4 regions of the Paenarthrobacter sp. CAP02 genome follow, and region 3 is predicted to be linked to each of the others. Evidence: riboswitches for the same ligand, from Rfam matches in the RefSeq annotation. Region 3 holds a riboswitch; each other region holds the start of a gene.
What was found. Region 3 has a riboswitch for thiamine pyrophosphate ahead of thiC (phosphomethylpyrimidine synthase ThiC). Riboswitches for the same ligand answer to the same signal wherever they lie in the genome.
Positions count from the first base shown of each region.

Region 1: linked by a shared signal. The riboswitch ahead of thiO (glycine oxidase ThiO) and the one ahead of thiC (phosphomethylpyrimidine synthase ThiC) in region 3 are both predicted to bind thiamine pyrophosphate.
Region 2: linked by a shared signal. The riboswitch ahead of thiD (bifunctional hydroxymethylpyrimidine kinase/phosphomethylpyrimidine kinase) and the one ahead of thiC (phosphomethylpyrimidine synthase ThiC) in region 3 are both predicted to bind thiamine pyrophosphate.
Region 4: linked by a shared signal. The riboswitch ahead of ABHM97_RS19595 (ECF transporter S component) and the one ahead of thiC (phosphomethylpyrimidine synthase ThiC) in region 3 are both predicted to bind thiamine pyrophosphate.

Region 1 is NZ_JBEEII010000004.1:22,992-30,172, forward strand. It holds gene ABHM97_RS07935 (DNA-methyltransferase) at 1-96, opposite strand, end outside; gene ABHM97_RS07940 (DEAD/DEAH box helicase) at 105-1,793, opposite strand; gene ABHM97_RS07945 (RNB domain-containing ribonuclease) at 2,071-3,549, opposite strand; gene thiE (thiamine phosphate synthase) at 3,616-4,299, opposite strand; TPP riboswitch at 4,327-4,446, shown strand; gene thiO (glycine oxidase ThiO) at 4,439-5,692, shown strand; gene thiS (sulfur carrier protein ThiS) at 5,689-5,925, shown strand; gene ABHM97_RS07965 (thiazole synthase) at 5,929-6,726, shown strand; gene ABHM97_RS07970 (hypothetical protein) at 6,784-7,086, opposite strand; gene ABHM97_RS07975 (DUF3107 domain-containing protein) at 7,124-7,181, opposite strand, start outside.
Region 2 is NZ_JBEEII010000003.1:59,875-67,055, forward strand. It holds gene ABHM97_RS05875 (Rne/Rng family ribonuclease) at 57-3,236, shown strand; TPP riboswitch at 3,402-3,500, shown strand; gene thiD (bifunctional hydroxymethylpyrimidine kinase/phosphomethylpyrimidine kinase) at 3,491-5,002, shown strand; gene rplU (50S ribosomal protein L21) at 5,378-5,686, shown strand; gene rpmA (50S ribosomal protein L27) at 5,749-6,012, shown strand; gene obgE (GTPase ObgE) at 6,147-7,181, shown strand, end outside.
Region 3 is NZ_JBEEII010000004.1:417,238-424,418, forward strand. It holds gene ABHM97_RS09830 (alpha/beta fold hydrolase) at 1-640, shown strand, start outside; gene thiC (phosphomethylpyrimidine synthase ThiC) at 623-2,470, opposite strand; TPP riboswitch at 2,466-2,573, opposite strand; gene ABHM97_RS09840 (amidohydrolase family protein) at 2,658-3,740, shown strand; gene ABHM97_RS09845 (VOC family protein) at 3,821-4,693, shown strand; gene ABHM97_RS09850 (hypothetical protein) at 4,800-5,237, shown strand; gene rpsP (30S ribosomal protein S16) at 5,469-5,891, shown strand; gene ABHM97_RS09860 (RNA-binding protein) at 5,893-6,135, shown strand; gene rimM (ribosome maturation factor RimM) at 6,266-6,820, shown strand; gene trmD (tRNA (guanosine(37)-N1)-methyltransferase TrmD) at 6,821-7,181, shown strand, end outside.
Region 4 is NZ_JBEEII010000014.1:73,801-80,981, reverse strand. It holds gene ABHM97_RS19600 (ABC transporter ATP-binding protein) at 1-1,086, opposite strand, end outside; gene ABHM97_RS19595 (ECF transporter S component) at 1,086-1,706, opposite strand; TPP riboswitch at 1,784-1,920, opposite strand; gene ABHM97_RS19590 (NUDIX hydrolase) at 2,116-2,799, shown strand; gene ABHM97_RS19585 (DUF4235 domain-containing protein) at 2,836-3,096, shown strand; gene mnhG (monovalent cation/H(+) antiporter subunit G) at 3,182-3,571, opposite strand; gene ABHM97_RS19575 (MrpF/PhaF family protein) at 3,561-3,839, opposite strand; gene ABHM97_RS19570 (Na+/H+ antiporter subunit E) at 3,836-4,402, opposite strand; gene ABHM97_RS19565 (Na+/H+ antiporter subunit D) at 4,399-5,967, opposite strand; gene ABHM97_RS19560 (Na(+)/H(+) antiporter subunit C) at 5,964-6,464, opposite strand; gene ABHM97_RS19555 (Na+/H+ antiporter subunit A) at 6,461-7,181, opposite strand, start outside.

The sequences.
Region 1 (7,181 bases), 390 kb from region 3:
TGTGAAGGCGCCGTCCGGCAGCGTTGGAAGGAACTCCGCGTTGTCCGCGTGTACCACCAGGTTGCCGCCGTCCGGCGCCCAAACAGTTTCAGTCATTGAGGAAATTAAGCCTCGGTGCTGCCGGACTGGGCAGCTGCGGTCTGACCGGAGACTACTTCGCCGTTGCGGCGGCGGGTCCGGGTGCGACGTGTACGTGCGGGCTTCTCGGAATTGTCCGTGCCCGTTTCCGGGGCTGCGGCAGCCGGTGCCGCTTCGCCTTCGGAGGTACGACGGCGGCGCGTACGGTTGCGTCCGCCCTCACCCTTGGATTCGCCGGAGTCGGCCTTGCCGGAACGTCCACGGCCGCCATCGCGGCCACGTCCGCCGTCACGGGAGCCGTTACGGTCCGAACCGCCTGAGCGGGAGTTCTTCTTGCCGGTCTCGCCGAGGTCCTCCAGGACCTCGGCGTCCACACCGGCCAGGGTGCGCTTGTTCCGGGGCAAGCGTCCCTTGGTTCCCTCGGGAATATCAAGGTCGGTGTAGAGGTGCGGCGAGGAGGAGTACGTTTCAACCGGCTCCGGAACGCTGAGTCCCAAGGCCTTGTTGATGAGTCCCCAGCGGGGCATGTCGTCCCAGTCAACGAACGTGACGGCGGTGCCCTTGTTGCCTGCGCGGCCGGTGCGGCCAACACGGTGCAGGTAGATCTTCTCGTCTTCAACGCACTGGTAGTTGATCACGTGCGTGACGTCATCGACGTCGATGCCACGGGCGGCGACATCGGTGGCAACCAGGACGTCCACCTTGTTGTTGCGGAAGGCACGCAGGGCCTGTTCGCGGGCGCCCTGGCCCAGGTCGCCGTGGATGGCTGCAGCCGCGAACCCGCGGTCCACGAGTTCCTCGGCGACCTTTGCGGCGGTGCGCTTGGTCTTGGTGAAGATGATGGTCCGGCCACGTCCGCGGGCCTGGAGGATGCGTGCCACGACTTCGGTCTTGTCCATGCTGTGGGCACGGTAGATGAGCTGGCGGATGTCCCGCTTGGTCAGGCCCTCATCGTTCGGGTCAGCCGCACGGATGTGGGTGGGCTGCGTCATGTAACGACGTGCCATCGCGATCACGGGGCCAGGCATCGTTGCGGAGAAGAGCAGCGTCTGCCGCACGGCGGGAGTGCCGGCGATCAGGGTCTCAACGTCCGGAAGGAAGCCAAGGTCCAGCATTTCGTCGGCCTCGTCAAGAATCACCATCTTGACGTTCTTCAAGCTCAGGTGCTTCTGCTTGTAGAGGTCGATGAGTCGGCCAGGGGTACCTACGACGATCTCGACGCCCTTCTGCAGCGCATCGATCTGGGGTTCGTAGGCCCGGCCGCCGTAGATGGTGGCGATGCGCGCGTTGCGCTTGCGCGAGGCCGTCTGGAGATCGTTGGCGACCTGCACGGCAAGTTCGCGCGTGGGGACGATGACCAAGGCCTGCGGTGCGCCGGGGACGGCGAGCTTGTCATAGCCGGCGTCGTCGCGCCCTACAACGCGCTGCAGGGCAGGCACGCCAAAGCCGAGGGTTTTGCCTGTACCTGTCTTGGCCTGGCCGATGATGTCGTGGCCGCCCAGTGCGACGGGCAGGGTCATGGCCTGGATGGGGAACGGGTGGGTGATCCCGGCATCTGCCAAGGACTCCACGATGTCTGCGCGCACGTTGAAGTCTGCGAACGACTTCTCTTCGATCTCGTGGGGCTTCTCGTCCGAGACGATTGTTTCCTCGGGCTCGAGGGTTTCTGTTCCGGTGGGGTCCGTCAGGACTTCATGGGTATGCAATTCACTCACAGGGAGTTTCCTTATTCATTTGGGCATTGGCGCCGCATGCTCAACGGGGGCGGCATAGCCGTACCGGAGCACCAACGGGCGCGCAAGCAAGTCCAGTGGAAGCCGATCGCGGGCTATCTAAGTACTGGCACTGGTGACCAGTTGGTACATCTCAAGATCGCGTAGGGGCGGGCTTGTTGAGTTCAAAAATTAACTGAATCAACGACCGGGCATCCATTACTACACGCCCAGTCTATCCTCTGGGAGCCCGAAAGCCCGGATTGGGGATTGAACGGCGCTATGGCAGCAGTTCAAACAGGATCTCGCGGCTGGCAATGTCAGCCTTGACCAACCGGACGCGGACCTTGGTCCCGGACTCCAGTTCGCCGTCGCAACGGGCGGTCACGGCGGGCTCCGCTATTTGGACGATTCCGTAAGGACCGCCGTTCCCGTTTCCGTTCCCGTTGCCCTTTCCGTTCCCGTTTGGCTTCGAGCCGGAAATGACCACCGCATCAAATTCCTGGCCAACATGGTTGGCAACCAGTGCCGCTTCCACCGTATCCAGGGCGGCACGCTCGAGGCGGCCAGCGAGTTGATCGGACGAGGCCATGATCTCGGGCAAGGACGGCAAGGCTTCCCGGGCCCAGGCAGGGATGTCGCGCTTGTTGCTCAGTGCCTCGCAGATCACCAGGACGAAACGGTCGATGAGGCGGCGCAACGGTGCTGTGGTGTGCGCGTACGGAGCGCCGATGGCTGCCTGGATGACTTCCGTCGGGACCTCGCCGTCGAAAGGTGTGTAGTTGGCACCCCTGAACAACGTCCCGGCTGAGTGCAGGATGGCGAGTTGCTTCGGGTCTGATGCGTCCAGGGTCCGCAGGTATTCGCCGTAGCTGATCCGTCCATCCCAGGGTTTACCAAGGGCCGTGGTCTGCCTTTTGAAGTGACGCAGGGAGCGTTCATCCGGTGCGGGCATGGTGCGCAGTATGCCAACCTTGCCGTCCAGCATCAGCTGAGCTGCCGCCATCCCGGTCATGAGTGAAATCTGCGCGTTCCAGTCCTCCACCGGCAACGACGGGGCAGCAACGATCCTGTACCCGCCGCCGTCGGCCGCTTGGACGATCTCCTGTTCGGGCATGTTCAGGCTCGCGCCGCCGCGGAGGCGTTCGAGTTCTACCCGTTTCAACCCCACTTCCTTGAGGAGCTGCAGTACAGGCGGTGCCGTTCCGTCGTCGATCTGCTCCTGGACGCCCTTGTAACTTAGCTTGGCCCGGCTGCGCACGGTGGCGCGGCCTACTGTCACCGTCACTGCTTCGGCCTGCGCGTCCAGGACGAAATCCCAGACGAAGGCGCCACAGTCCTGCTCTGCCAGCAGGCTGCCGGCATGTTCGCTGATGACTTCCGGGTGCAAGGGAATGCGTCCATCCGGAGCATAGAAGGTCTGGCCGCGCCGGCGTGTCTCCGTGTCGAGGGCACCACCGGGAGCCACGAAGGACGGAACGTCGGCGATCGCATAGAGGACCTTGTAACCGTCACCGGCGCGCTCTATGAACAGCGCCTGGTCCAGGTCTGTCGACGTGGCCGGGTCGATGGTGACAAACGGAATGTCCCGAAGGTCGCGTTCAGGCAGCTTCAGGTCCGCCACGGCTTTTCGGGCTTCTTCCACTGCCCCCGTGGGGTAGTCGCCTGGGAGTTCCAGCTCCGTCCGGAGTGCGGCGAGGGCCGCTGCGAGCTGGTCCGACGAGTCGTCGACGTTGGGTGCAATCCGATGATGTGACACGAAAATCAGGGTAGCCCGGATTCCGGGGATCACACCATGTCAAGGCCGCACGGTGAGCGACTTTCGCTAAATTGAGTCCAGGGCTTCCAGCAGCGACTTGGCAGCCGCCGTCGGGTCTGCGGCTTCGGTGATGGCACGGACAACCACGATCCTGCTGGCCCCCGCCGAAAGGACCTGTTCCACGTTGCCCAGGTCGATGCCGCCAATAGCGAACCAGGGGAGCTGCACGGCGCCGTCGGTCGTTTCCGTGGCACGCCTCATCGCTTCTGCGGCATATGTGACCAGGTCCGGCCCAACGGCTTGGCGCCCTGGTTTGGTGGGTGTCGCCCAAACCGGACCGACACAGAAATAGTCCAGGCCGCCGTCGCCGGTAGAAGCGGCAATGGCCGCATTGACCTGCTCCGGAGTGTGCGTGGAAAGTCCAATCGCGGCAGGGGCCGGGAGGAAGGTCCGGGCCACCGGAAGGGGCAGGTCCTTCTGGCCCACGTGGAACACAGGAGCCCCGGAAACACTGGCAATATCGGCCCGATCGTTGACAGCCCACAGTCGGCCGTGCCGCTCTGCCACACTCCGCAGGATGGCCAGCAAGTCCAGTTCTTCGGCTGCCTCGATCGACTTGTCCCGGAGCTGGATGATGTCCACCCCACCCTCGAAGGCGGCATCGACGAAGTCTTTGAAATCGCCCTGTCGCTTCCGGGCATCGGTGCACAAATAGAGTCGGGCTGAGGCGAGGGATTCAGGCTGGGTCATGGGAACCAGAGTAGTTCCTCTACACTGGGCACGTACTGCGGGAGCCGCGACGTTCGACTATGTGACCGTCCGGCTGAGAGGGCTTCAGCGCCGACCGCTTGACCTGATCCGGCTAATACCGGCGTAGGGAAGGGAACACATGGCAGACGCCATTCATGCAGATGTAGCCATTATCGGCGGCGGCATCATCGGGTTGGGCATCGCCCACCAACTGCGCAGGCTGGGCCGCTCAGTCGCACTCATCGACCCTTGGCCCGCAAACGGCGCAACTTTCGCAGCGGCCGGGATGCTGGCACCCGTCAGTGAACTGCACTACCAGGAAGAAGAACTCCTGGAACTCATGGTCGAATCCTCCCGGCTGTGGCCCGCTTTTGTTGGCGCGCTGGCCGGAGGGGCGCACGCCGCCGGATACCGCACGACGCCGACCCTCGCCGTGGGTGCCGACGCCGCCGACCGCCGCGCGCTCGCAGACCTCCGGGTGGTACAGAAGGCTGCAGGCTTGGGAGTGGAGCCATTGGCCCTCCGGGAGGCGAGGGAGCGTGAGCCCTTGCTGAGTCCCCAAATTTCCTGTGCCTTCGACATCCCCACCGACCACCAGGTGGATCCCCGCAAGCTCGCCGCCTGCCTTTTGGCCGAACTGTCGGATCACTCTCCCGATGATCCGAGCTGGGTTACGGGGGCGGACGACGGATTCGCTGTGAAAGCGCTGGCACATCGTCTCCTGTGGGATGAAGGCAGGGTCTCTGGAGTCGAACTCGAGTCAGGCACCAAAGTCTTTGCCACCGACACGGTGGTCGCAAACGGTCTGGGCGCCGCCGGCTTGGACGGCCTGCCCGAAGGGCTCACGCTTCCACTGCGGCCGGTCTATGGTGACATCCTCAGGCTTCGGGTTCCGGACAACCTGCAACCTCTCGTTACCTCCACCGTCCGGGGGATAGTGCGGGGCGTTCCCGTCTACATCGTCCCCCGCGACGACGGCACCGTGGTGATCGGAGCGACCCAGCGTGAGGACGGACTGTCCACGGCCTCCAACGCCGTCTCGGCGGGCGGCGTCTATCAACTCCTGCGCGACGCCCAGGTCCTGGTCCCCGCGGTCGCCGAACTCGAACTCCTGGAGGCAACAGCCCGCGCCAGGCCAGGGACGCCGGACAACGCACCGTTGCTTGGCCGCGTCGCCGGAACCAATGGCGACATTGAGGGTTTGGTGGTTGCCACCGGGTTCTTCCGTCACGGAGTCCTGCTGACACCGGTAGCCGCAAGGATTGTCGGCGAACTGATCAACGGATCGACCGATGCACAGTGGGCCCCTTTCCGCCCCGACCGCTTTACGGCCAGCGCAACCGGTCCACGGAACTTCGTCCCAGCACACGCCCGCAGCAAGGAAAGCGCATGAACATCAAACTCAATGGATCCGACCATGCAGTGGCCGATGACGCCTCTGTCAGCACCCTCGTCACCGCCATCACCGGCCGCGAACTGGACCACAGGGGACAGGCGGCCGACGGCGGCAAGCTGGGTGTCGCCGTCGCGCGCAATTCAGAGGTGGTGCCGCGCAGCCAGTGGGCGGCAACAGCACTCGCCGACGGCGATGAACTCGAACTCGTTACCGCAGTCCAGGGAGGCTGAACAATGACCACAACAAGCACTGCCCCCAGCACCGACGCCTTGGTGATCGACGGCGTCGACTTTGGTTCTCGACTGATCATGGGAACAGGGGGTGCCCCGAGCCTGGACGGTTTGGGCGCTGCGCTCCTGGCCTCGGGTACGGAGCTGACCACCGTAGCCATGCGGCGCTATTCGCCGGCAGAAACCGGGTCTCTCTTCCAGCTCCTGGTGGACCACAACATCCGGGTGTTGCCCAACACGGCCGGCTGTTTCACGGCGAAGGACGCGGTGATGACCGCCGAACTTGCCCGCGAGGCGCTGGAGACCGATTGGGTGAAGCTGGAAGTCATCGCGGACGAGCACACACTCCTCCCCGATGCCGTTGAACTCGTCGATGCTACGGAGCAGCTGGTCAACCGCGGGTTCAAGGTCTTCGCTTACACCAATGATGATCCGGTCCTTGCCCTGCGGCTGGAAAACCTTGGCGCCACCGCGGTGATGCCGCTGGGCTCACCCATCGGGACGGGCCTGGGCATCCTGAACCCGCACAATATTGAGCTGATTGTGTCACGGGCATCGGTGCCCGTGGTGCTCGACGCCGGGATCGGAACCGCTTCCGATGCCGCGCTGGCCATGGAACTGGGTTGCGACGCCGTCCTGCTGGCTACAGCGGTGACGCGTGCACAGAACCCGGTGCAGATGGCGGAGGCCTTCAAGCACGCTGTCATTGCCGGCCGTTTGGCCAGGCAGGCAGGCCGGATTCCCCGGCGCGAACACGCCTTGGCGTCCTCCGCGATGGAGGGACGCGCCGAGTTCCTTTAGGGCGTTAACCAGCGATGGCCATCACCCGCGGGTGATGGCCATCGCTGTAAGTGGCGCTTAGAGCCGGAGGGCCCTGGTGAGGGCCTCGGTATCGTGCTTGGTCCGGGTCCGGCCGAAGTACACCACAACCGCCGCGGCTGCCGCGGTTCCGATGACGATGGGGAGAACCCACGGAATCCAGGTGACCCCCGGTTGGTAACCCAAGCCCGCGCTGATGAAGGCAATCCAGCTCAGCGCCGCAACAGCGGTTGAAACGCCTACCGGTAGGGCGACGCCGTACCTGCCGTGCCGCTTGTCGTTGGCCCAGACAATGAAGCCCGTGGCAATGGCTGCAAGAACAACCACGACGAGTGAAAGCATGAAGACTCCTTAGCGGACGACGGGTGGTGGGGGAATGCTAGAGGGCGCCGAAGCCCACGCGGCGGACTTCCTCGGCGCCGATCTCCACATAGCCC
Region 2 (7,181 bases), on a different contig from region 3:
TTGCCCCACCGGGCGCCGGATGTGGCGGCGTCGCTGGGGCAGGAGTGTTGCCACATATGGATAAAGACCAGGTTGTAGCCGTTAATGACGAGGCAGCTTCCGCGGAAACAGCGGAAGTGCCGAAGAAGACCACCCGGACCCGCCGCAAGGCCGCGCCCAAGGAAACTCCCGCGGTTGAGTCGCCCACCGCTGAAGTGCCTGCAGCTGTCGAGGGGACCGATACCCCGGAAGCGGCCGCCCCGCCGGTGCGCAGGACCCGGTCGCGCAAGAAGGTCGAACCTGCCGAGCCGCTCCCCGGCTTGGGCGAGGAAGCCGCTGGCGCCCCGGAGGCCGCCGCAGTCGAGAGCCAGCCCGAAGCTGCCTCCGAGCCCGCCCCCGAAAAGCCGGTCCGCCGTCGTCGTACGGCAAAGCCGAAGGCTGAAGCAGCAGAGGCGCCGGCCGCTGAAGAAACCACGACGCCGGAGCCCGGCTCCCAGCCCGTCGAACCTGTTGCTGAGGCAGCTGCCGCAACACCGGCTGCTGCTGATGCGCCGGTTCCTGCGGACGAGGAGGCTCCCGCTGAGGAGGAGACCCCGGCTGCGTCCACGTCCCTTTTCCTTGAGCCGGTGTCCATCACGTCGATGATTTTCCAGGCTCCGGACCTCACCACCGTACCGCGCGTTGCGGCCGTGGAAGAGAAGGCCGCGGAAGCCGAAGAAGAGGCCGAGTCCAGCACGGACAACGAGCTCGATGACGCCGGCAGCCGCCGTCGTCGCCGGAGCCGTGGCCGTCGCGGCAGGCGTGGAACGGAACGCGAAGAGAACGAAACCGAGGGCCCCAGCGAGTCCGATGATGACGAAGCCCCGGCAGCGGAAGCCCTCGAAGAAGGCGTAACGTCGCGTCGTCGCCGTCGTCGCCGCCGTGGTGACCAGGATCTTGAACTGACCGGTGGCACGGATGACGACCCGCCCAACACGGTGACCCGTGTCCGGGCGCCCCGGCCCATCACCGAAACAGCTCCGTCCAACCGTGTCGCAAGCGTCAAGGGCTCCACGCGGCTTGAAGCCAAGAAGCAGCGCCGCAGGGAGTCCCGCGAAACCGGGCGCCGCCGCCAGGTCATCACGGAAGCCGAGTTCCTTGCGCGCCGCGAGTCGGTAGACCGCCAAATGATCGTCCGCCAGCGCGACGACAGAATCCAGATCGGCGTACTCGAAGACGGCGTCCTGGCTGAGCACTTCGTGTCCAAGACACAACAGGACTCCCTGATCGGCAATGTGTACCTCGGCAAGGTCCAGAACGTACTGCCTTCCATGGAAGCCGCGTTCGTGGACATCGGCCGTGGCCGTAACGCCGTGCTGTACGCCGGCGAGGTCAATTGGGATGCTGTCAACCTTGAAGGCCAGCCGCGCCGGATCGAGAACGCCCTGAAGTCGGGCGATTCTGTCCTGGTGCAGGTCACCAAGGACCCCGTGGGTCACAAGGGTGCCCGGCTGACCAGCCAGATTTCGCTGCCGGGCCGCTACCTGGTGTACGTACCGGGCGGCTCCATGACAGGTATCTCCCGCAAGTTGCCGGACGTTGAACGCAACCGCCTCAAGCGCATCCTCAAGGACCGCTTGCCGGAAAACGCCGGCGTCATTGTCCGTACCGCGGCTGAAGGTGCATCGGAAGAAGAGCTGACGCACGACATCAACCGCCTGCGCGCTCAGTGGGAGGGCATTGAGGGGCAAGCCTCCTCAACCAAGGTCCTTGCACCGGAACTGCTGTACGGCGAACCTGACCTGACCATCAAGGTAGTGCGCGACGTCTTCAACGAAGACTTCTCCAAGCTGATCGTCTCCGGTGACGACGCATGGGACACCATCGAGGCCTACGTGACCTACGTTGCCCCTGACCTGGTGGGACGCCTCGAGAAGTGGACCAAGGACCAGGACATCTTCGCTGCCTGGCGCATCGACGAGCAGATCCACAAGGCCCTGGAACGCAAGGTCTTCCTGCCCTCGGGTGGTTCGTTGGTCATTGACCGCACCGAAGCCATGACCGTGGTGGACGTCAACACCGGCAAGTTCACCGGCAGCGGCGGCAACCTCGAAGAGACTGTCACCAAGAACAACCTCGAAGCTGCCGAGGAAGTAGTCCGCCAGCTGCGCCTGCGCGATATCGGCGGCATCATTGTCATCGACTTCATCGACATGGTCCTGGAATCCAACCGCGATCTCGTGCTGCGCCGCATGGTTGAGTGCCTTGGCCGCGACCGGACCAAGCACCAGGTCGCCGAAGTCACGTCGTTGGGCCTGGTACAAATGACGCGTAAGCGCATGGGCACCGGCCTCCTCGAGGTCTTCGGCGAGCAGTGCGAGCACTGCGCCGGCCGTGGCGTCGTGACACACGATGAGCCGGTGGAACACCGCCGTGCCAACGTTGTGGCCGCTGAGCACCACCGCCCGCACACGGAGACGCAGCAGCAGCAACCGGCGGCCCGTACGGAACGGAAGCGCCGCCGAGGCAAGGGCGGGGGACAGGCTGTTTCCGAAGCCCCCGCTCCGGTTCAGTCTGCGCCGGCGGCGCCTGCGGCCTCGCCAACGCACCCTGAACCGCAGGACCCTGCGCGCCAGGCAAAGGCCGAGGCAACCCGCGCGGCGTTGGCTACCATCGCGGCTGCAGCGCACGCTGCCCACCTGCACGACGACGAGGTTCACCGTGCAGAGGAACTGGCGCGGTCAACGCATCAGACGGCTGCCGACGAACCCGTCGTTCATGGCAACGACGAAGAATCAACGGCCCACGAGGCAGCAGTCCGGGAAGCACGCTCCACCCCGGTCCTGCGTTTCGGAGGCGAAGAAGTCGCTTTGCCGTTCGTTGAACACCAGGACGAACCCCAAGCGGCCAAACCGGCAATGAGCCTGGATCTGCTGGCGGAGGCATTCTCCCACCTGGGAGCGGCGCCGGAGGCGGAAGCGGAACCAGCTGCCGTCCGCGAACCTGCTGCTGCCCCGAAGGTGGCAGCCCCGGCTCGGGCCGCTGAGCAGGATCGGGAAGCCGCTTCGACGTCCGGGAGTCGCCGAGGTCGCCGTAACCGCAGCGCAAGCAGGGCCCAAGGTGCGGCCAACGAAACCAGCGTTGAACACCATGAAGTGACTGCGTCGGCGCCACAAGGTTCGTCCCACGAGGCCAAGGCCCCTGTGGAACCAGCCAAAAAGGCACCCGCAGACGAGCCCATCATCCTGGGAGTCGGCGTGCCGGCTTCCGAGCTCTGATTCGTACAGTGCTTATCGGACCCCGTAGCAACTGCCCCGGCAGTCGCTACGGGGTCTTTTGCATGTCCAGGACGTCCATGGCCAGACCCTGGGGACGTCAATGGGTCATATCCGGGCCCCTACGAAGCGCTGTTCCCGGGCCGGGCTGCTTCCCGGTTAGGCTGGGGGACAGACACGGGGTGCCTGGCGTTGGGCCGGGCTGAGATCCAGACCCGTTGAACCTGTCCGGTTAGCACCGGCGAAGGGATGTCCCCATGACTGCACCATATTCTCCTGTCTACCCGGTCGCTTCAGGCAGGCCGACCCCGCGGGTGCTGAGTATCGCCGGCTCTGACCCATCCGGTGGGGCAGGAATCCAGGCGGACTTGAAGAGCATCGCGGCCCACGGTGGTTACGGCATGGCTGCCATCACCGCCCTCACAGCCCAGAACACCGTGGGCGTCAGCGCCGTCCACGTGCCCCCCGTCGAATTTCTGCGCCAACAACTGGACGCCATCAGCAACGACATTGAGATTGACGCCGTCAAAATCGGCATGCTCGGCGACGCTGAGGTCATCGACGAAGTCCGCAGCTGGCTCGAAAAGGTGCGTCCCGGCGTCGTGGTCCTGGACCCGGTGATGGTGGCAACCAGTGGAGACAGGCTCCTGCGCGAGTCCGCTGAGAAGGCGTTGCGTTCGCTCCTGCCGTTGGCAGACCTCCTGACCCCGAACCTTCCCGAGCTGGCAGTGCTGCTGGGCGAGGCGGAAGCTACGGACTGGGCTTCGGCGCTGGACCAGGGTAAGCGGTTGGCCGCTGAGTACGGGAACACGGTCCTGGTGAAGGGCGGCCACTTGGCGGGAACCGCGTGTCCTGATGCTTTGGTGAATACGAGCGGGTTGCTGCGGCAGGACGTGGTCGAGGTCGAAGGGCCCCGCATCGATACCCGGAACAGCCACGGCACAGGGTGTTCGTTGTCGTCCGCCCTGGCCACGGTGCAGGTCAGCACGGGGGACTGGGAAGCTTCACTGCGGGAGGTGAAGCCCTGGTTGCTTGAGGCTTTGAGGCACTCCGGGGCGTTGGAAGTAGGACGAGGAAGCGGGCCGATCCACCACTTCCACCACCAGCGGGGTCTGAGGCCTGGCGAGTTCGCCGCGACTTTGTGGGAACACGCACGCGCGGAGCTCGACGCGATCCATCGGCTTGGCTTCATCGATGGCCTTCAGAAAGGCAGCCTGCCGGAATCCGCCTTCGGCTATTACCTGGCACAGGACGCGATCTACCTCAACGGCTACTCCCGGGTCCTGGCCCGGGCCAGCGCCCTGGCCCCTACTGAAGACGAGCAGTTGTTCTGGGCCAAGGGCTCCATGCAGTGCTTGGAGGTCGAGTCGGAATTGCACAGGAACTGGCTCAGCAGCCGCGACGTGTCCGGGACAACGGGTCCCGTGACCAAGTCCTATGTGGACCATTTGCTGGCCTGTTCGGCATCGGGAAGCTACGCAGTGCTGCTGGCGGCGATTCTTCCCTGCTACTGGTTGTACGCGGAAGTGGGCCAAAAACTGCACCACGCCTACGTGGAAGCAGGTTCCCCTGTGGACCACGCATACGCGGAGTGGTTGAAGACGTACGCCGACGAAGATTTCGCCGAGGCAACCAGGACTGCGATCAAGCTCACGGACGCGGCGGCCCTTGCGGCCTCGCCGGCGGATCGCGAGGCCATGATGGAAGCCTTCACCCAGTCCTGCCGCTACGAAACTGCCTTCTTCGACGCGCCACGTGTTTTCTCCTGACCTCTCCGGTTGGGCGTCCGGGCGGGTAATTTGCGAGGCTCGCCGCGCGTCGCAGGGCAAATCGCGTTAATCGTGCCCAAACCCTGTAGGCTGTATGGGCACGGTGCCGGGAGAGTCCGTTACAACTGGTGACGCGAGTCACGTGGTAGCCTCCGGACCCGGCCTCATTTGCAGCTGAAGGTCAAACTAGCGTAATCTTGATCTTCGGTGCTTACGCCAACACTTGGGTTATGCCCCTTGGAATTGTTCATGGGATGACTCGCGGACTTCGTTCAGAAGTCCACGGCGTTGAGGCACAGCGCGAACCAAGCCTGATTCCGGTTCAGGTTCCGCACGCAAATTTAGTTATAAACGTCGAGAGAAGTGAGTACCCAAGTGGTGTACGCGATTGTCCGCGCAGGCGGCCGCCAAGAAAAAGTTTCCGTTGGAGACTACGTAACGCTTAACCGCGTCCCCGGTGGAGCCGGTAGCACGCTTGAGCTGCCCGCCTTGCTCCTGGTTGACGGCGACAAGGTCACCTCCGCAGCTGCGGAACTGGCCAACGTCAAGGTTACGGCTGAGATCCTCGAAGACCTCCGTGGTCCGAAGATCGTCATCCAGAAGTTCAAGAACAAGACCGGCTACCGGAAGCGTCAGGGTCACCGTCAGGAACTGACCAAGATCAAGATCACCAGCATCGCGTAACTTTCGTTACACGCTGTTCAGGTTTTTCAGTTTCCCCAGAAATTTAGAGGCAGGCATTTCACATGGCACACAAAAAAGGCGCGAGTTCCACTCGCAACGGTCGTGACTCCAACGCTCAGTACCTGGGCGTCAAGCGCTTCGGTGGTCAGGTAGTTTCCGCAGGCGAGATCATCGTTCGCCAGCGCGGAACCCACTTCCACCCCGGTGCAGGCGTCGGCCGCGGTGGCGACGACACCCTGTTCGCTCTCCAGGCCGGTGCGGTTGAGTTTGGTACTCGCCGCGGCCGTCGCGTAGTGAACATCGTTGCTGCTGCAGCTGCAGAGTAACAACAAGTTCTGAACCGGTGGAGCGGGCCAAACGGCCCGCTCCACCGTTCTTTTAACCGCATTACAATCGACTGGGGCGCTTGGGCGCACTGGTTTTGCAACAACGCTGTACAACAGCAACTGAGGAGATCCACGTGGCGAGCTTTGTAGACCGGGTAGTCCTGCACGTATCCGGCGGAACCGGCGGCCACGGCTGTGTCTCTGTTAAGCGGGAGAAGTTCAAGCCGCTCGGCGGCCCCGACGGAGGTAACGGCGGCAACGGTGGCGACGTCATCCTTCGGGTGTCTGCCCAGACCACCACCCTGCTCGACTACCACCACGCACCCCACCGCCACGCTACAAATGGTGGTCCGGGCATGGGTGACTGGCGCGGTGGCAAGAACGGCGAAACCCTGATCCTTCCGGTACCCGATGGCACCGTGGTCAAGACCAAGGACGGCGAAGTCCTGGCTGACCTCGTGGGCGAAGGTACCGAGTACATCGCTGCCGCTGGCGGCCAGGGTGGCCTCGGCAACGCCTCACTGTCCTCACAGAAGCGTCGGGCTCCCGGCTTTGCCCTCCTGGGCATCGAGGGCGAATCCAGCGATATTGTCCTGGAACTGAAGTCCATTGCCGACATCGCCCTGGTTGGCTTCCCGTCCGCCGGCAAGTCCAGCCTCATCGCAGCCATGTCCGCTGCCCGGCCCAAGATTGCCGATTACCCCTTCACCACCCTCATCCCCAACCTTGGCGTGGTCCAGGCCGGCGATGTCCGCTTCACCATTGCCGATGTTCCGGGCCTTATCGAGGGAGCAAGCGACGGCAAGGGACTCGGACACAACTTCCTGCGCCACGTGGAGCGCTGCGCCGCACTGGTGCATGTCCTTGACTGCGGAACCCTGGAATCCGATCGGGATCCTTTGTCCGACCTGGCGATTATCGAGGCCGAACTCGACAAGTACGCAGTGGACATGAGCTACGCCGGTGTGGACGGCGAGGTGGTTCCGCTGAACGAGCGCCCCAAGCTGGTTGTCCTTAACAAGGTGGACCTTCCGGACGGCAAGGACATGGCTGAGTTCGTTCGTCCGGACCTCGAAGCCCGCGGATACCGCGTGTTCGAAGTCTCGGCCACGAGCCACGAAGGCCTGCGCCAACTGGGCTTCGCCATGGCGGAGATCGTCAAGGCCGCG
Region 3 (7,181 bases):
GGCCTATGACGCCTTGTTCCTGAGGCGGCACGGCTTTTCGGCCGTCGAGGAACCGGCGCCGTCCAATGTGGCAGCAGATGTCGCCATCGTGATCAATGCGTTGGCCGATGCCGGTGGAGGCCACGTCGTGGCGCACGAACAGGGCGCCATTTCCGCCATGCTCGCAGCCATCGAGCGCCCGGATCTGGTGCATTCGCTGTCGTTGGTGGAGCCGGCGTGCTTGTCGCTGACAGCCGAACTGCCGGCCACGGCCTCCCACCGTGCGCTGATGGAGCCGTTGTTCGACGTCCGGGCACAACTGAACGACGCCGACTACCAGCGGGAATACTTCCGCAGGGCCTTTTCGGCCGAAACCGGGGGACTGGACACGCCGGAGGCACAGAGGGCGGCGCGCAGGCTCAGGCTCCAGGCGCCCCCGTGGGAAGCGCCACTTCATATCGTGCCGGGCGTTCCCACCTTGGTCCTTACGGGTGGTTGGGAGCCGCTCTACGAGGAAATTGCGGGATACCTCCAGGAGACCGGCGCCCTCCGCCGGGTGGCAGCGGGCGGGCACCGGCCCCAGGATTCAGTGGATGGCGATCACATCATCCGCTCGTTTGTCGCGGACGTGGGACGGGCCATGTCAGTTCAGGCGTCCTGAACTGCCATTGCCCGCAGTGCCGGGTACCTGCAGTTCCGGCAGGTAGACCTTCCCGCCGGAGGCCAGGAACTCCTGGCTCTTTTCCCTCATGCCGCTGTACATGCCGGCGATTGCGGCCTGCGCTTCAGCTGAGCCGTACTCATCGCGGATATCCTGGCTGATCCGCATGGAGCAGAATTTCGGCCCGCACATCGAGCAGAAGTGCGCGGTCTTGGCCGGCTCGGCGGGCAGGGTTTCGTCGTGGAACGCCTCGGCTGTCACAGGATCGAGGGACAGGGCGAACTGGTCGCGCCAACGGAACTCGAAGCGGGCTTTGGACAGTGCATCGTCGCGCTCGTTCGCGCCAGGGTGCCCCTTGGCGAGGTCAGCGGCGTGGGCGGCGATCTTGTAGGTGATCACACCGGTTTTGACGTCGTCCTTGTTCGGCAGGCCAAGGTGTTCCTTGGGCGTCACGTAGCAGAGCATTGCCGTGCCGTAGCGGGCGATTTCGGTCGCGCCGATGGCTGAGGTGATGTGGTCGTAGCCGGGCGCCACATCCGTGACCAAGGGACCCAGTGTGTAGAACGGGGCACCCTTGCACAGTTCCTGCTGGCGTTCGACGTTTTCACGGACCAAGTGGAAGGGGATGTGCCCCGGGCCTTCCACCATGACCTGGACATCGAACTCCCACGCCCGCTGGGTCAGCTCGGCAAGGGTGTCCAGCTCTGCGAACTGCGCGGCATCATTGGCGTCCGCGATGGAGCCGGGACGCAGACCGTCGCCGAGCGAAAAGGCGACATCGTACTTGGCGAAGATCTCGCACAGTTCGTCGAAGTGGGTGTAAAGGAAGTTCTCCTGGTGGTGGGCCAGGCACCAGCCGGCCATGATCGAGCCGCCGCGGGAAACGATGCCGGTGACGCGATTGGCAGTCAACGGGACGTAGCGCAGCAGCACCCCGGCATGGACGGTCATGTAGTCCACCCCTTGTTCGCACTGTTCAATCACGGTGTCGCGGAAGATCTCCCACGTGAGCTTATTGGCCTCGCCGTTGACCTTTTCGAGTGCCTGATAAATGGGAACCGTGCCGATTGGAACAGGGGAGTTGCGGATGATCCATTCCCGCGTGGTGTGGATGTCATCGCCGGTGGAGAGGTCCATGACCGTATCGGCACCCCATTGCGCCGCCCACTGAAGTTTGTCCACTTCCTCGGTGATGGAGCTGGTGACCGCGGAGTTGCCAATATTGGCGTTGATCTTGACCAGGAACGCCTTGCCGATAATCATCGGTTCGGATTCCGGGTGGTTGATGTTGCTGGGGATGATGGCGCGTCCGGCGGCAACTTCGCTGCGGACCAGTTCGACATCGCAGTTCTCGCGCAAGGCCACGAACTGCATCTCCTGCGTCACGATGCCCTTCCGGGCATAGTGCATCTGCGTCACGGTTTTCTGCTCGACGGCGCGGCGGGGCACCGGTTGTGCGCCCTTCCACTCCGCCGATGCCGCACCGCGCCGGACCGCGGACTTGCCGTCGTCGAGCAGGTTCCTTTCCCGGCCCGAGTACGGCTCCGTGTCGCCCCGGCCTTCGATCCAGGGTGCACGGAACGGTTCCAGCCCGACTCTCGGGTCACTGCCCGGTCCGGCAGTTCGATAGACCTGCAGGGGCGGGTTGGCTTGGCCATTGGGGGAGGGTTCCAGTGCGATCTCGGTGACAGGAACGCGAATGCCATGTTCGGGATCTTCAAGCCACCCCAGCGAGTGGGATTTCAGCGACTGCGTCACGGTTTCCGGTGCCCCGGTCTCAACGACGGTCCCGTTTTGGGCAGGGCTGTGCTGAGTTTCTGTGGTGCTCAAGGGACTGCTCACTTCCTTCGCCGGCATTACCCGGACAGGTTCAACGGTCGCAGACTGCCTCAGTCCGATCTCAGCCCCTGCAGGGGCCCCCGTGTGGTCGTAGACGAAGTTACCACAGATGCCTGCGGCCGCACAGTCATATGGCGTTGCAGGCTTGCCCGGCAGGTACGGGGCTAGGCTTTTTGCCATGGCCAACATCATCGAATTCAGCGGTACGGTGCTCGTAGCAGCAGACAAGGAGCGCAGGGGCATGTGGTCCGTTGACGGTCGCCTGACGTTCATCCAGCCGGTCGCGGCACCGGACGTTGTGCTCGACGGCTGGGTCCTGCCCGGCTTTGTCGACGCCCACTGCCACATCGGTTTGGGGCCGGGTGGTGCGGTTGATGAGCAGACCACCCTCGCCCAGGCACGGGCAGACCTGGCGGCCGGCACGCTGTTGATCCGTGATGCAGGATCGCCCAGTGACACGCGCTGGGTTCAAGGGCGCGCGGATTTGCCGCGCCTTATCAGGGCTGGCCGGCATATAGCCAGGGACCGGCGGTACCTCCGCGGGCTGGGCCATGAAATCGAGCCCGAACAGCTCGTGGAGACCGTCCGCAAAGAAGCCCGTGACGGCGATGGCTGGGTAAAACTCGTGGGCGACTGGATCGATCGCGGCATTGGTGACCTGGCCGCGTCCTTCCCGGCAAAGCTGGTCAAGGACGCCATTTCGGCCGCGCACGATGAGGGTGCCAGGGTGACGGCCCACTGCTTCGCCGAAGACACCATTGACGACATGCTGGACGCCAATATCGACTGCATCGAACACGCAACGGGCCTCTTGCCCCGGCACCTTCCGCGGTTTGTGGAGCAGGGTGTTCCGATTGTCCCTACGCTGGTCAACATTGCGACTTTTCCGGAGATTTCCGCCCAGGCCGCGCCCAAGTTCCCCGTCTACGCAGATCACATGGCGAAGCTGTGGGAACGCCGTCACGACCGTGTGCTGGAAGCCTTCGAAGCCGGTGTCACCATCTACACGGGCACCGATGCCGGCAGCGTCATCAAGCACGGCCGGATTGCGGACGAGATGAAGGAACTGCACGACGCCGGCCTGCCGCCTTCCGCTGTCCTGGAGGCCGCAACGTGGGGCGCCAGGGCGTGGCTGGGGGCCGAAGCCATCAGCGAAGGGGCGAGTGCCGACGTCGTTCTCTGCCGTGAAGATCCGCGGGTCGCCCTCGACACCGTGGCCGAACTCCAGCACATCGTTTTGCGTGGCGGGATCATCCGTTAGGAATAAATTGAAGCTTCAAGTAATTTAGTACTAGTAGAAGGGTGCCGAAAGGGCGGCAGCCTCAGACCCAGGAGCTTCACATGACTACAGCAAACAGCCAGGATCTTCTTCCTGCCGAACTCACCATGGGCACCGTCATGCTCAAGGTTGGCGACATGAAGGTCATGAGCGACTACTACCAGCGCGCCTTGGGCCTGGACATCGTGGCCGAGCAGGATGGCGGACTGTACTTGGGCCGCACCGGAAAGCCTGTTGTCCACCTGGCGCCTGCCTCAGGCCTGCAGATTCCGGGCCGCGGGGAAGCGGGTCTCTTCCACACCGCCATCCTCTTTGAAGACCAGCCCTCTCTGGCGGCCACCATTGCCACGGCGGCAGAATACGAGCCGCGCGCCTTTGCCGGAAGCGCCGACCACCTGGTCAGCGAGGCGTTCTATTTCACCGACCCCGAGGGCAACGGTATTGAGCTCTACTATGACAAGCCCCGCGAACTGTGGCAGTGGGACGGCAAGAACGTCGTCATGGACAACGTCGCACTCCCGCCGCAGCGGTTCCTGCAGCAGCACCTGAGTGAGGCTGCCGTGACCGGCCAGCGGGAGGCAGCCGCCGGGATCGGCCACGTGCACCTCCAAGTGGGGGACGTCGAAACTGCGCAAAAGTTCTATGTGGAAACCCTGGGGTTCGAGCGGACGGCGGGCTGGCACGGCCAGGCCTTGTTCGTTTCCGCCGGGGGATACCACCACCATATGGCCATGAACGTGTGGAACAGTCGGGGCGCCGGACCCCGAAAGGACACGCTGGGGCTGGGGGAAGTCCTGATCGAGGTCCCCACGGCCGATGACGTCGCGATGCTGGCGGACCGGCTGAAGGTGGCGGGCGTCCAGAATCACCACACCGGCGCTGAGCTTCGGTTCGACGACCCATGGCGGAACAAGCTGCGCGTCGCCGTTCGCTGAATCGTCCTGGCAGCCCATGGCTGCACTAGGCTGGGCATTGACGGCGCGGAACCTTTCGGTTCCCGTGCCGCCGCCCCGTCAGCACGAAGGATTGAGAGTACTTTCCATGGGCTTTGCCGAAATTTTTGTAGCCACCCACGACGAAGCACTCAAACGGGCAGCCGCGCTGGATCGCGGTGCCGAAGCCACAGGCCCCGCCGTCAGGATCGAAGGCATCACCGACTTTGAGGTCGAGCAGTTGGGCGACCTCGCCGGACAGGCCGTCCATGCGGCGGGAGCAGACTATGAGCTCGCCCTGGTGGATGTGACGAGTGATGCCCTCCTCGGAGTTCCCGAGGCCATGGTGCGCGCGCTTGCCGAACTGCTCACCTACGAGAACGAAGGCGATGGCAACGTCCTTGACGACGTTGCTGCTGCCTGGGCCGCCCAGGACGACATGCCCTTTGACGCCACCCAATCGCGCCAGTACGTCCAGCAACTGGCCGCCCTCGCCACGGATGTGGAAAAAGCCGACCGCTCCGGACTCTACGTCTGGTCCGCCTGACAGTTGCCCGGTTTTCGCGGATACGATCCGTCCGGAGTGACCAAGAACACGCCACCCTTTGCGGCCTAAGTCGTAATTGCACCGGGCATCTGGCACAATGGACAGGTACTTGATCGGTGCGGCCCCTCTCTCCGTGCCCGTATCTTGTCCTTCGAACCGTCCAGTATGGCCCGCCCCACGGGTGCAGAACGTCGGGTTCACCTCGTTTCAGAAACAGGAGTGACCACAAAAGTGGCCGTAAAGATTCGCCTTAAGCGCTTCGGTAAGATGCGCGCACCGTACTACCGCATCGTCGTCATGGATGCCCGCGCCAAGCGCGATGGCCGTGCCATTGAAGAAATCGGCAAGTACCACCCCACCGAAGAGCCGTCGTACATCGAGGTCGCTTCCGAGCGCGCCCAGTACTGGCTGTCCGTTGGCGCCCAGCCGACCGAGCAGGTTGCTGCGATCCTCAAGATCACCGGTGACTGGCAGAAGTTCAAGGGCCTGCCGGGCCAGGAAGGCACCCTGAAGACCAAAGCTCCGAAGGAAGCCTTCGTAGCACCGGAGAAGGGTTCCGTCATCATCCCGGAAGCCATCACCAAGAAGGCCAAGAAGGACGAAGCTGCTGAGGCTCCGGCCGAAGCTGAAGCAGAGACCACCGAGGCTGAGTAAGTTGCTGTCCGAAGCGCTCGAGCACTTGGTTCGTGGGATCGTTGACAGTCCTGAGGATGTCAAGGTCAGTGCCAAGAACAACCGCCGCGGGGAATCCCTTGAGGTGCGAGTTCACCAGGAGGACCTCGGACGGGTAATCGGCCGTCAAGGACGCACAGCACGCGCACTGCGCACAGTTGTTGCGGCTTTGGCTGGTGGCGAGCAGGTCAGGGTCGACGTCGTCGACACCGACCGTCGCCGGTAACGCGCTCAGCACATCTTGTCTTAGGTCCGGCCCCTTCACCGAATATGGTGGAGGGGCCGGATTGCTTTATCCACCATTCATTACCGTGGCTGCCTGGCGGCGCGGGAACAACAAGAATTCAGAGGAACCCATGCAGCTCCAGGTGGCCCGGATCGGCAAACCCCACGGCATCCGCGGCGAGGTCACGGTGCAGGTACTCACCGACGCCCCGTCGGAGCGCTTTGTCGCAGGAACCGAGTTTGTCGTGGAGCCGGCCTCTGCCGGCCCCCTGACCATCCGCAGCGCCCGGTGGAACAAGGACATCCTCCTGCTGGGCTTCGAGGAAGTTGCCGATCGCAACGCTGCCGAAGTCATCCGCGGCGCCAAGCTCTTCATCGAAACCGAGGAACTGGACGACGAGGACGATGACGAAGGCTGGTACGAGCACGAGCTCGTTGGCCTTGAAGCGCGGGTTGGCTCGCAGGTTGTGGGCACCATAGCTGCACTCACCACGCTCCCGGTCCAGGACCTGCTGACGGTCAAGACCCCGGACGGCAAGGAAATCCTTATTCCATTCGTCGACGAGATCGTGCCTGAAGTCAACGTCGAGGACGGCTACATCCTGGTCACCCCTCCTGCCGGCCTTTTTGAGATCAACGAGTCCACCGCGGAGGAGTCCAAGGACGGCGCCGGGGATGATGCCTGAATGAGGATTGATGTCGTCAGCATTTTTCCCGAATACCTTGCCCCGCTTGAGCTTTCGCTCATAGGCAAGGCCCGCCAGGACGGATTGCTCGAACTAAACGTCCACGATCTCCGATCCTTCACTACGGACAGGCACCGCACCGTGGATGACACCCCGTATGGCGGTGGGGCTGGGATGGTGATGAAGCCTGAGCCGTGGGCCCAGGCCCTCGAATCCGTTGCAGGGGCCCGTGAAGGTTCCAAGCCCGTACTGATCGTTCCTTCGCCGGCAGGGGAGAGGTTCAACCAAGCGCTGGCCTACGAACTTGCCGAAGAGGACCAACTCGTCTTTGCCTGCGGACGCTACGAAGGCATCGACGAGC
Region 4 (7,181 bases), on a different contig from region 3:
TTCTGAAAGCTCGACGGCGGCACTCACCTGGCCGTCCACCGGCGCCAGGAGGCCAGCCAAGGTGAGCGCAAAGGTGGACTTTCCGGCACCATTCGGACCAGTTATGGTGAGCGCTTGGCCCGCCCTGACCTGGGCGCTGACGTCGGATTGCACAGGAACCGGGGGGATGGTCCGGAATCCCTTTCGGCGGGGCTTTTCCCGCGAGACCGCCACGTCCTGGGCAGCCAGGAGCAGTTGCGCGGCGGAGGTCTCAGTGCGCCGGGCACGGGTTGCCGGGACGTATCCGGGAACCCAGACGCCGGCTGCCATCAGCATGGTCCGGGCCTCCGACAGGACCTGTTCCCGCGGCCCGTCCAACAGGACGCCCGGAGTGCCGTTGCCCGCGGATCCTGGCTGCAACACCACAATCCGGTCCACCAGGTCCTTCCACACTGACACACGGTGTTCCACCACAACAAGGGTGGCTCCGGTCTTGTCGAGGCAGCGGCCCACCGCGTCCCGCACCTCAAGGACCCCTGCAGGGTCCAGGTTGGCCGTTGGTTCGTCCAGCAGGATCAGCCCGGGCCGCATCGCCAAAATCCCCGCAAGCGCGAGGCGCTGTTTCTGCCCGCCGGACAGGGCCGCCGTCGGATGATCCAACGCCAGTCCGCCGCCGGCAGCGGTCCGCAACCCGACGTCGGCGAGCGCTTCATGGACGCGGGCCCAAATTTCCTCCGGCGGCACGGCCAGGTTCTCGGCGCCGAAGGCGACGTCGTCCCCCACGCGGGACAGGACAACCTGCGTTTCCGGGTCCTGCTGCATCAGGCCGGCGCGGCCGCGCTGCTCCCGGGGAGAAGCGCCGTCCAGCAGCAGCGAGCCAGTCTCGTCCGAGTCGTCTTCCTCGTCCCCCAACACCCCCGCAAGGGCATGCAGGAGCGTGGACTTGCCCGCACCCGAGGGGCCGAGCAGCAATACCCGCTCCCCCGGTTCGATCCTGAGGTCAAGGCCTTGGATGGCTGGCGTGGCCCTTCCGGCGTGCCGCCATCCCCAGCCCTCGGCTGTGATGGCGGCAGGCCGGACGTGGCCGCCGCGTTCAATGACGGGCATCAGCTGAAGACGGGCTCCGAAGCGGCCTTGCGCGACGCGAAGGAACTAAGGACGCCGGTTTTCGCCAGGCCGCGGGTGGCAATCCATGACAGTGCGCCCGCAATGATCGCCCCGGAGATCGTGGTGAACGTGATGTAAGTGAGCTTGTCGATTGCCTCGTAGGCGATGTTCCAGCCCCAGGGAAGGAACGAGTCGTTGAGGCCGCAGAAGAGGCCCGCACCTGCACCGGCAAGGAGCGAGGTGGGCAGGTTGAACTTCTTGTAGAGGAACGCGGCGAAGATGAGCTCCGCGCCGAGGCCCTGAAGGACGCCGGAGATCAGTACGGTTGTGCCGTACTGGGAGCCCATGATGAGTTCGCCTGTGGCAGCAACGGACTCGCAGAACAGGGCGGCACCCGGCTTACGGATGATGAGCATGCCCAGGACCGCCGGAATCATCCAACCGCCCGCGATCAAGCCCGTCAGCGGCGGATACGCCGCGTTCATGGGGATGGATACCAGTGCGGCGCCTTGGGACCATGCCCAGAAAATCACGCCGCCGGCGATGGCGATCAATGCTGCCACCACAATGTCTACAACACGCCAGTTATAACTGGTCTTCTTCACGCTTACCGTGGTCATTTTTCTGCCTCCTGAGTTACAGGAGGGGAAAGTGCTCCCCGGATTACCCGACCGGCCTGCGCCGCCCGGTTCCGGACACTCTGAGAAGCTCGACTCCCTTGCGCCGGTACTAACCGGATCAGGTTCGAGGGTCTGCGGCTGTCCGCACTCTCAGCGCCCTCGCGGCTCCCGCATCTCTGCAGGTTCCGACGGCGGCGCTCCCCTGTCGTTATTAAATCTGCCCTGCTGGGCTGGTTCAGTTTACACCTGCACTCCGCGGTGGGGACTGCGGTCCGGTCACATTCCGGCCCACCCCCACCGTTGTGAGGCCCGCTGAACACCCTTCGTTGGGCCCACACCCTGCACACCAGGCCTCGCAACGGACCTGAGAGAATGATCCAGCAACATCCAAAGCGAAGGGGCACACTTCATGACGGACCAACCCGGCTCTGGCCTTCCAGACAACGTTGATGTGGCTGAAGCACGCCTCGCCGCAAGCGTCATCCTGCTCCGCGATACCCCGCCCGGGCTCGAGGCGTTCGTCCAGCACAGGGTCAGCACCATGGACTTCGCCGCAGGAATGGTGGTTTTCCCGGGAGGACGCGTGGACCCTGCCGACCACTCAGGGTGGGACTACGCCCCCGAACTGCTCAGCAGCCATGCGGCGGACTGGCAGGCCAGCTCCATCGCTTCCGGCGATGCGCTTACTAAAGCAGGGACCGTGCTCACCGCTGCGATCCGGGAGGTCCGGGAGGAAGCCGGGCTGAGCATCGACGCCGGTGACCTGCGCCCATGGGCCAACTGGATTACCCCGATCGACATGCCCAAGCGTTTCGACACGTTCTTCTACGTGGCCAGGCCCTCGGCGGACATGGAGCCCCACCACCAAACAACCGAAGCGTGGCAATCCCTGTGGATGCCCGTGGAGGGAATCCTCGCGGCAGAGGCAGTAGGCACCCTGAAACTGATGCCGCCCACCTTCTACCTCCTCAAGGAAATCGCCGGATACGGGACCGTCGATGCCATATGGACGGCCGAGCACACTGTCGTCCCAGTCCTGGCGCCCGTAGGCTCCCTGGCCGCCTTCCTCAAGGAACGGGAAAGCCGCCGCTAGCGTTGCCGGTCCACGCGTTGCAGCTAGGCTGGTGGCATGAACCTCTTCTTCAAGCTGATCGGCGCCGGAGTGAGCCTCGGGGCGGGCTTCGTCGGAACAAAACTCGTCAACAAAGGGTGGGAAAAGGCCACAGGCAACAAGCCGCCCACAGGCAACGATGACATGGAAACGAGCCTTCGCTCCGCCCTCACCTTCGCCTTGATCTCGGCGTTTGTGAGCACACTCATCCAGGTGCTGGCCAGCAGGGGCACCCAGCGTGCCATCGCCCGCTTCGCGAAGTCCCAGGACATCGTCTAGGCGCACCGCGGCGTTAAGCAACGCGGGGTCACTTCCGGCCCATGAATCCCCGTGGGGATGGGCCGGAAGTGACCCCGCGTTGGCTTTAACCCTCCGGGTCGACTTGCCCCGCAGCCGCCCTCTGTACGACGGCCTCAAGTTCGTCCTTGGTCAGCATCTCCCGGTGGCCATGCTTGGTCCGGTACGCAGCCCGACCGACCATGTGGGCCGACACCGGCGCGGTCAGCAGCTGGAAAATCCACGCCACCAACAGCACGGGCCACACCCACCAGGTCCGCATCTGCAGGCCGATGGCCGCCAGCATGAGGAACAAGCCCAGGACCTGCGGTTTGGTAGCAGCGTGCATGCGGCTCATCAGGTCAGGGAAACGCAGCAAACCAACCGCAGCGCCAAGGGACATCAGCGCTCCCACTACCAGGAACACGGCGGTCACACCATCGATGACGGCATCCACGCCGGTGGCATCAGGACTCATTGCTCTGTTCCCTCCGCTCAGCCACGAACCGGGCTACTGTCACCGAGCCAATAAAGCCGATCACGGCCAGTGCTACCAGCAGCATCAGGTTATTCAGGTGCCGGTTCACCGCCATGTCGATCGCCAAGGCTGCGCCGAGAATTGCCAGCAGAACGTCGGATGCCAAGACCCGGTCCAGCAACGAGGGACCGATCGCGATCCGCACGATGGCGCCGGCAGCGGCCAGGCTGAGAATAACGGCCGTAACTATGAGGACGATTTCCTTCACAGGGCTGCCCCTTTCACGCCTGGACTGATCTCGGCTCCCAACGCCTGGACTTCCTCGCGGGTGCCCATGATGCGGATCAAGCCGGCTTCAATGTTCTGGACTTCCTGACGGATCTTTTCGATGTCAGCCTCTTGGTAAATGTTGAGCGCGTGCAGGTACAGCGTGGACGTCGACCGGTCCACTTCCACCACCAACGAGCCCGGAATCAGGGAGATGACGTGCCCTGTTGCCGTCACCATGAGGTCGGAATGGCTACGCAACGGAACGGCGACGACGGCGCTGCGCACCTTTGGCCCTTTGACCACAGCCAGGTACAACACGAGGAAGCTCGCTGCCACCACTTTGGCGAGGAAGATCAGCGCGAACGGAATGGCGCGCAGTACGTTGAACCTGCCGCTGAGCTCTACGGGAGGCAAGTAGAAGAACTTTGCCACCAGCACCGCGATCAGAGCACCGAACAGCAGGTTGCCCGGGCTGAAATCCCGCCACAGAGCACCCCAAACGATGACCAGCCAGATGAGCAGCGGCAGTTCAGTACGGAAGGAGTTCGGTTTACGGCTCATTTGGCATCAGCCCTCTGCGGCAACGCCGGAATCTCCACCGAATCACCCAGGACCGAATGGATGTAAGCCGAGCGGTCCAGCATGATCTCCGCTGATCCGTCTGCGAGGTGGAAGAGCGGACCGGCAAACACCGTCAACGCCACCCCGAAAACCACCAGTCCCGCCGTCGAACCCACCATGGTCCGCGGGAGCACCCCGACGTTCCCACTGGCCAACAGCACAGGATCCGGGTATTCAGCGTCCTCGGGCTTGCGCCAAAAAGCCCTGTTCCAGACCCTGGCGATTGCCAGCAAGGTCAGCAGGCTGGTGACCACGCCGCCGACCACCAACGTGATCGCCAGTGGGGTGCCCAGTTCCACGCCTGCCTGCAGGAGGCCCAACTTGCCAAGGAAGCCGGAGAAGGGCGGTATGCCCGCCAAATTCATGGCCGGAACGAAGAACAAGAGGGCCAGCAGTGGCGAGAGTTTGGCCAAGCCGCCCAGCCGGTCGATGGACGAACTGCCGCCCCGGCGCTCGATAAGGCCGGTCACCAGGAACAGGCTGGTCTGCACCGTAATGTGGTGCGCCACGTAGAAGACAGCGGCACCCAGGCCGGCCACGGAACTCATGGCGAGGCCGAACACCATGTAGCCGATGTGGCTCACCAACGTGAAGGACAGGAGACGTTTGATGTCGCTTTGGGCCAACGCGCCCAAGATACCCACCACCATGGTCAGCAACGCCACCACCATCAGGGGAACATTGAGGGTATCCCCCGGGAATAGCAACGTCTCCGTGCGGACCATGGCATAAACGCCCACCTTGGTAAGCAACCCGGCGAACACCGCGGTGACGGGGGCGGGCGCTGTTGGGTAGGAGTCGGGAAGCCAGAAGGACAGCGGGAACACAGCGGCCTTGATGCCAAACGCCACCAGCAACATAACGTGCAGGAGGTTCTGGGTGCCTTGGTCCAATTCGGCGAGCTTTACCGCAAGGTCGGCCATGGTGATGGTTCCAGTGGCACCGTAAATCATGGCGATGGCCACCAGGAACAACACGGACGACACCACCGAAACAACCACGTACGTGACGCCCGCCCGGATACGTGGGCCCGTCCCGCCCAAGGTCATCAGGACGTAGCTTGCCGTGAGCAGGATCTCGAAGCCAACGTAAAGGTTGAAGAGGTCGCCGGTGAGGAACGCGTTGGACACGCCTGCCACCAGGATCAGGTAGGTGGGGTGGAAGATCGAGACCGGTGCTTCCTGGTCGCCGTCAGCCATGCCCTGGCCGGTGGCGTAGATCAACACCGCCAGACTCACCACGGTTGAGACAACCAGCATCAGCGAGGAGAACTGGTCCACAACCAGCACCACACCCCACGGAGGCAGCCAACCGCCCAGGGTGACGGACGTGGTGCCGCCGTTCCATACGGAAACCAGGAGCAGGCACTCGAGCAGGAGGGTCACGCTCAGAATGCCGATGCTCACCGCCCGCTGCGCAGAGTGGTGCTTGATCAACAGGAATGCGAGGGCTGCACCCAGAATCGGCAGGAGGACAGCGAGCGGCGACAGGTTCGCGAGGTTCACGCACTGCCTCCTTCCTGGGTGGTGCTGGTGTGCGGCTTCTCCGTGGCTTCCGGATGGCTCCGGTCGGTCGTCGTTGTGGGTGTTACGGCGAACTCCGATGTTTCCAGAGGAACAATGGCGTCGTCCTCGGCGTCGAAGCTCGGAGTCTTGGCCACGCGGACGTCCTCAAGGTCGTCCTGGATCTCGTCCTGGCGGGCCAGGACCCACGTCCGGTAGATGATGCCCAGCATGAAGGCGGTCACCGCGAACGAGATCACGATCGACGTCAGGATCAGTGCCTGCGGCAACGGATCGTTGTAAGCGTCGGGGTTGGTTTCCTTGCTGAACAGGGGTGCGAGCCCCGCGTAGCCTCCGGTGCTCAGGATCAGGATGTTGGTGGCATTGGCCAGCAACATCAATCCCAACAGCACACGCGTCAGGCTGCGTTCAAGGATCAGGTAGATGCCGCAGGCGTAGAGCACGCCCATGACGATCAGCAGGGTCAGGTTGATGCTCATGCGGTACCTTTCCCGGATGCGGCCGATTCGGCTGCTTCTTCGGCCAGTCCGGCGGCGTCTTCCTCTGCCAGCGAATTTTGGCCTTCAAAATGTTCGTCGATCTCGGCACCGAGGCTGCGGAGGACGTCAAGGGCCAAGCCCACCACCACGATGTACACGCCAATATCGAAAATTGTGGAGGTGACGAATTTGATGTTGCCGAACACCGGTAGCCAGAACTCGATAATCGCGCTTTGGAAAACCTGCCCGCCCAGGAAAAGCGGAACCACACCGGAGGCCGCCGCCGTCGCAAGACCCGTCCCCAAAAGGGTGCCGGCGCTGACTGTCGCCGCCTCGCTCAACTCGAAACGTCCACCAGCCAGGTAACGGATGGTCAGGGCGAGTCCTGCGGTGAGGCCGCCCGCGAAGCCGCCACCGGGCAGGTTATGCCCAGCCAGGAGAAGGTAAAGCGAGAACACGATCATCGAGTGGAAGATCAGCCGGGTCACCACTTCGAAGATGATCGAACGCCGCTCCGGCGCCAAGGTGCGGCCGGCCACGAGCCAGGCGTCGCGGGTCACTCCGGTGAACTTTTTCGCCACGGCCAGCGTGGCGTCGGCCCGGGAACCGCGTTCGACCCCGGTGCGGCGCCCTACGCTGCCTTCGGGCACCGCTTCGGAGGTCTTGATCCGGTCGCCACGGCTGCGGACGAAGATCAGGCTGGCGACACCCGTGGCC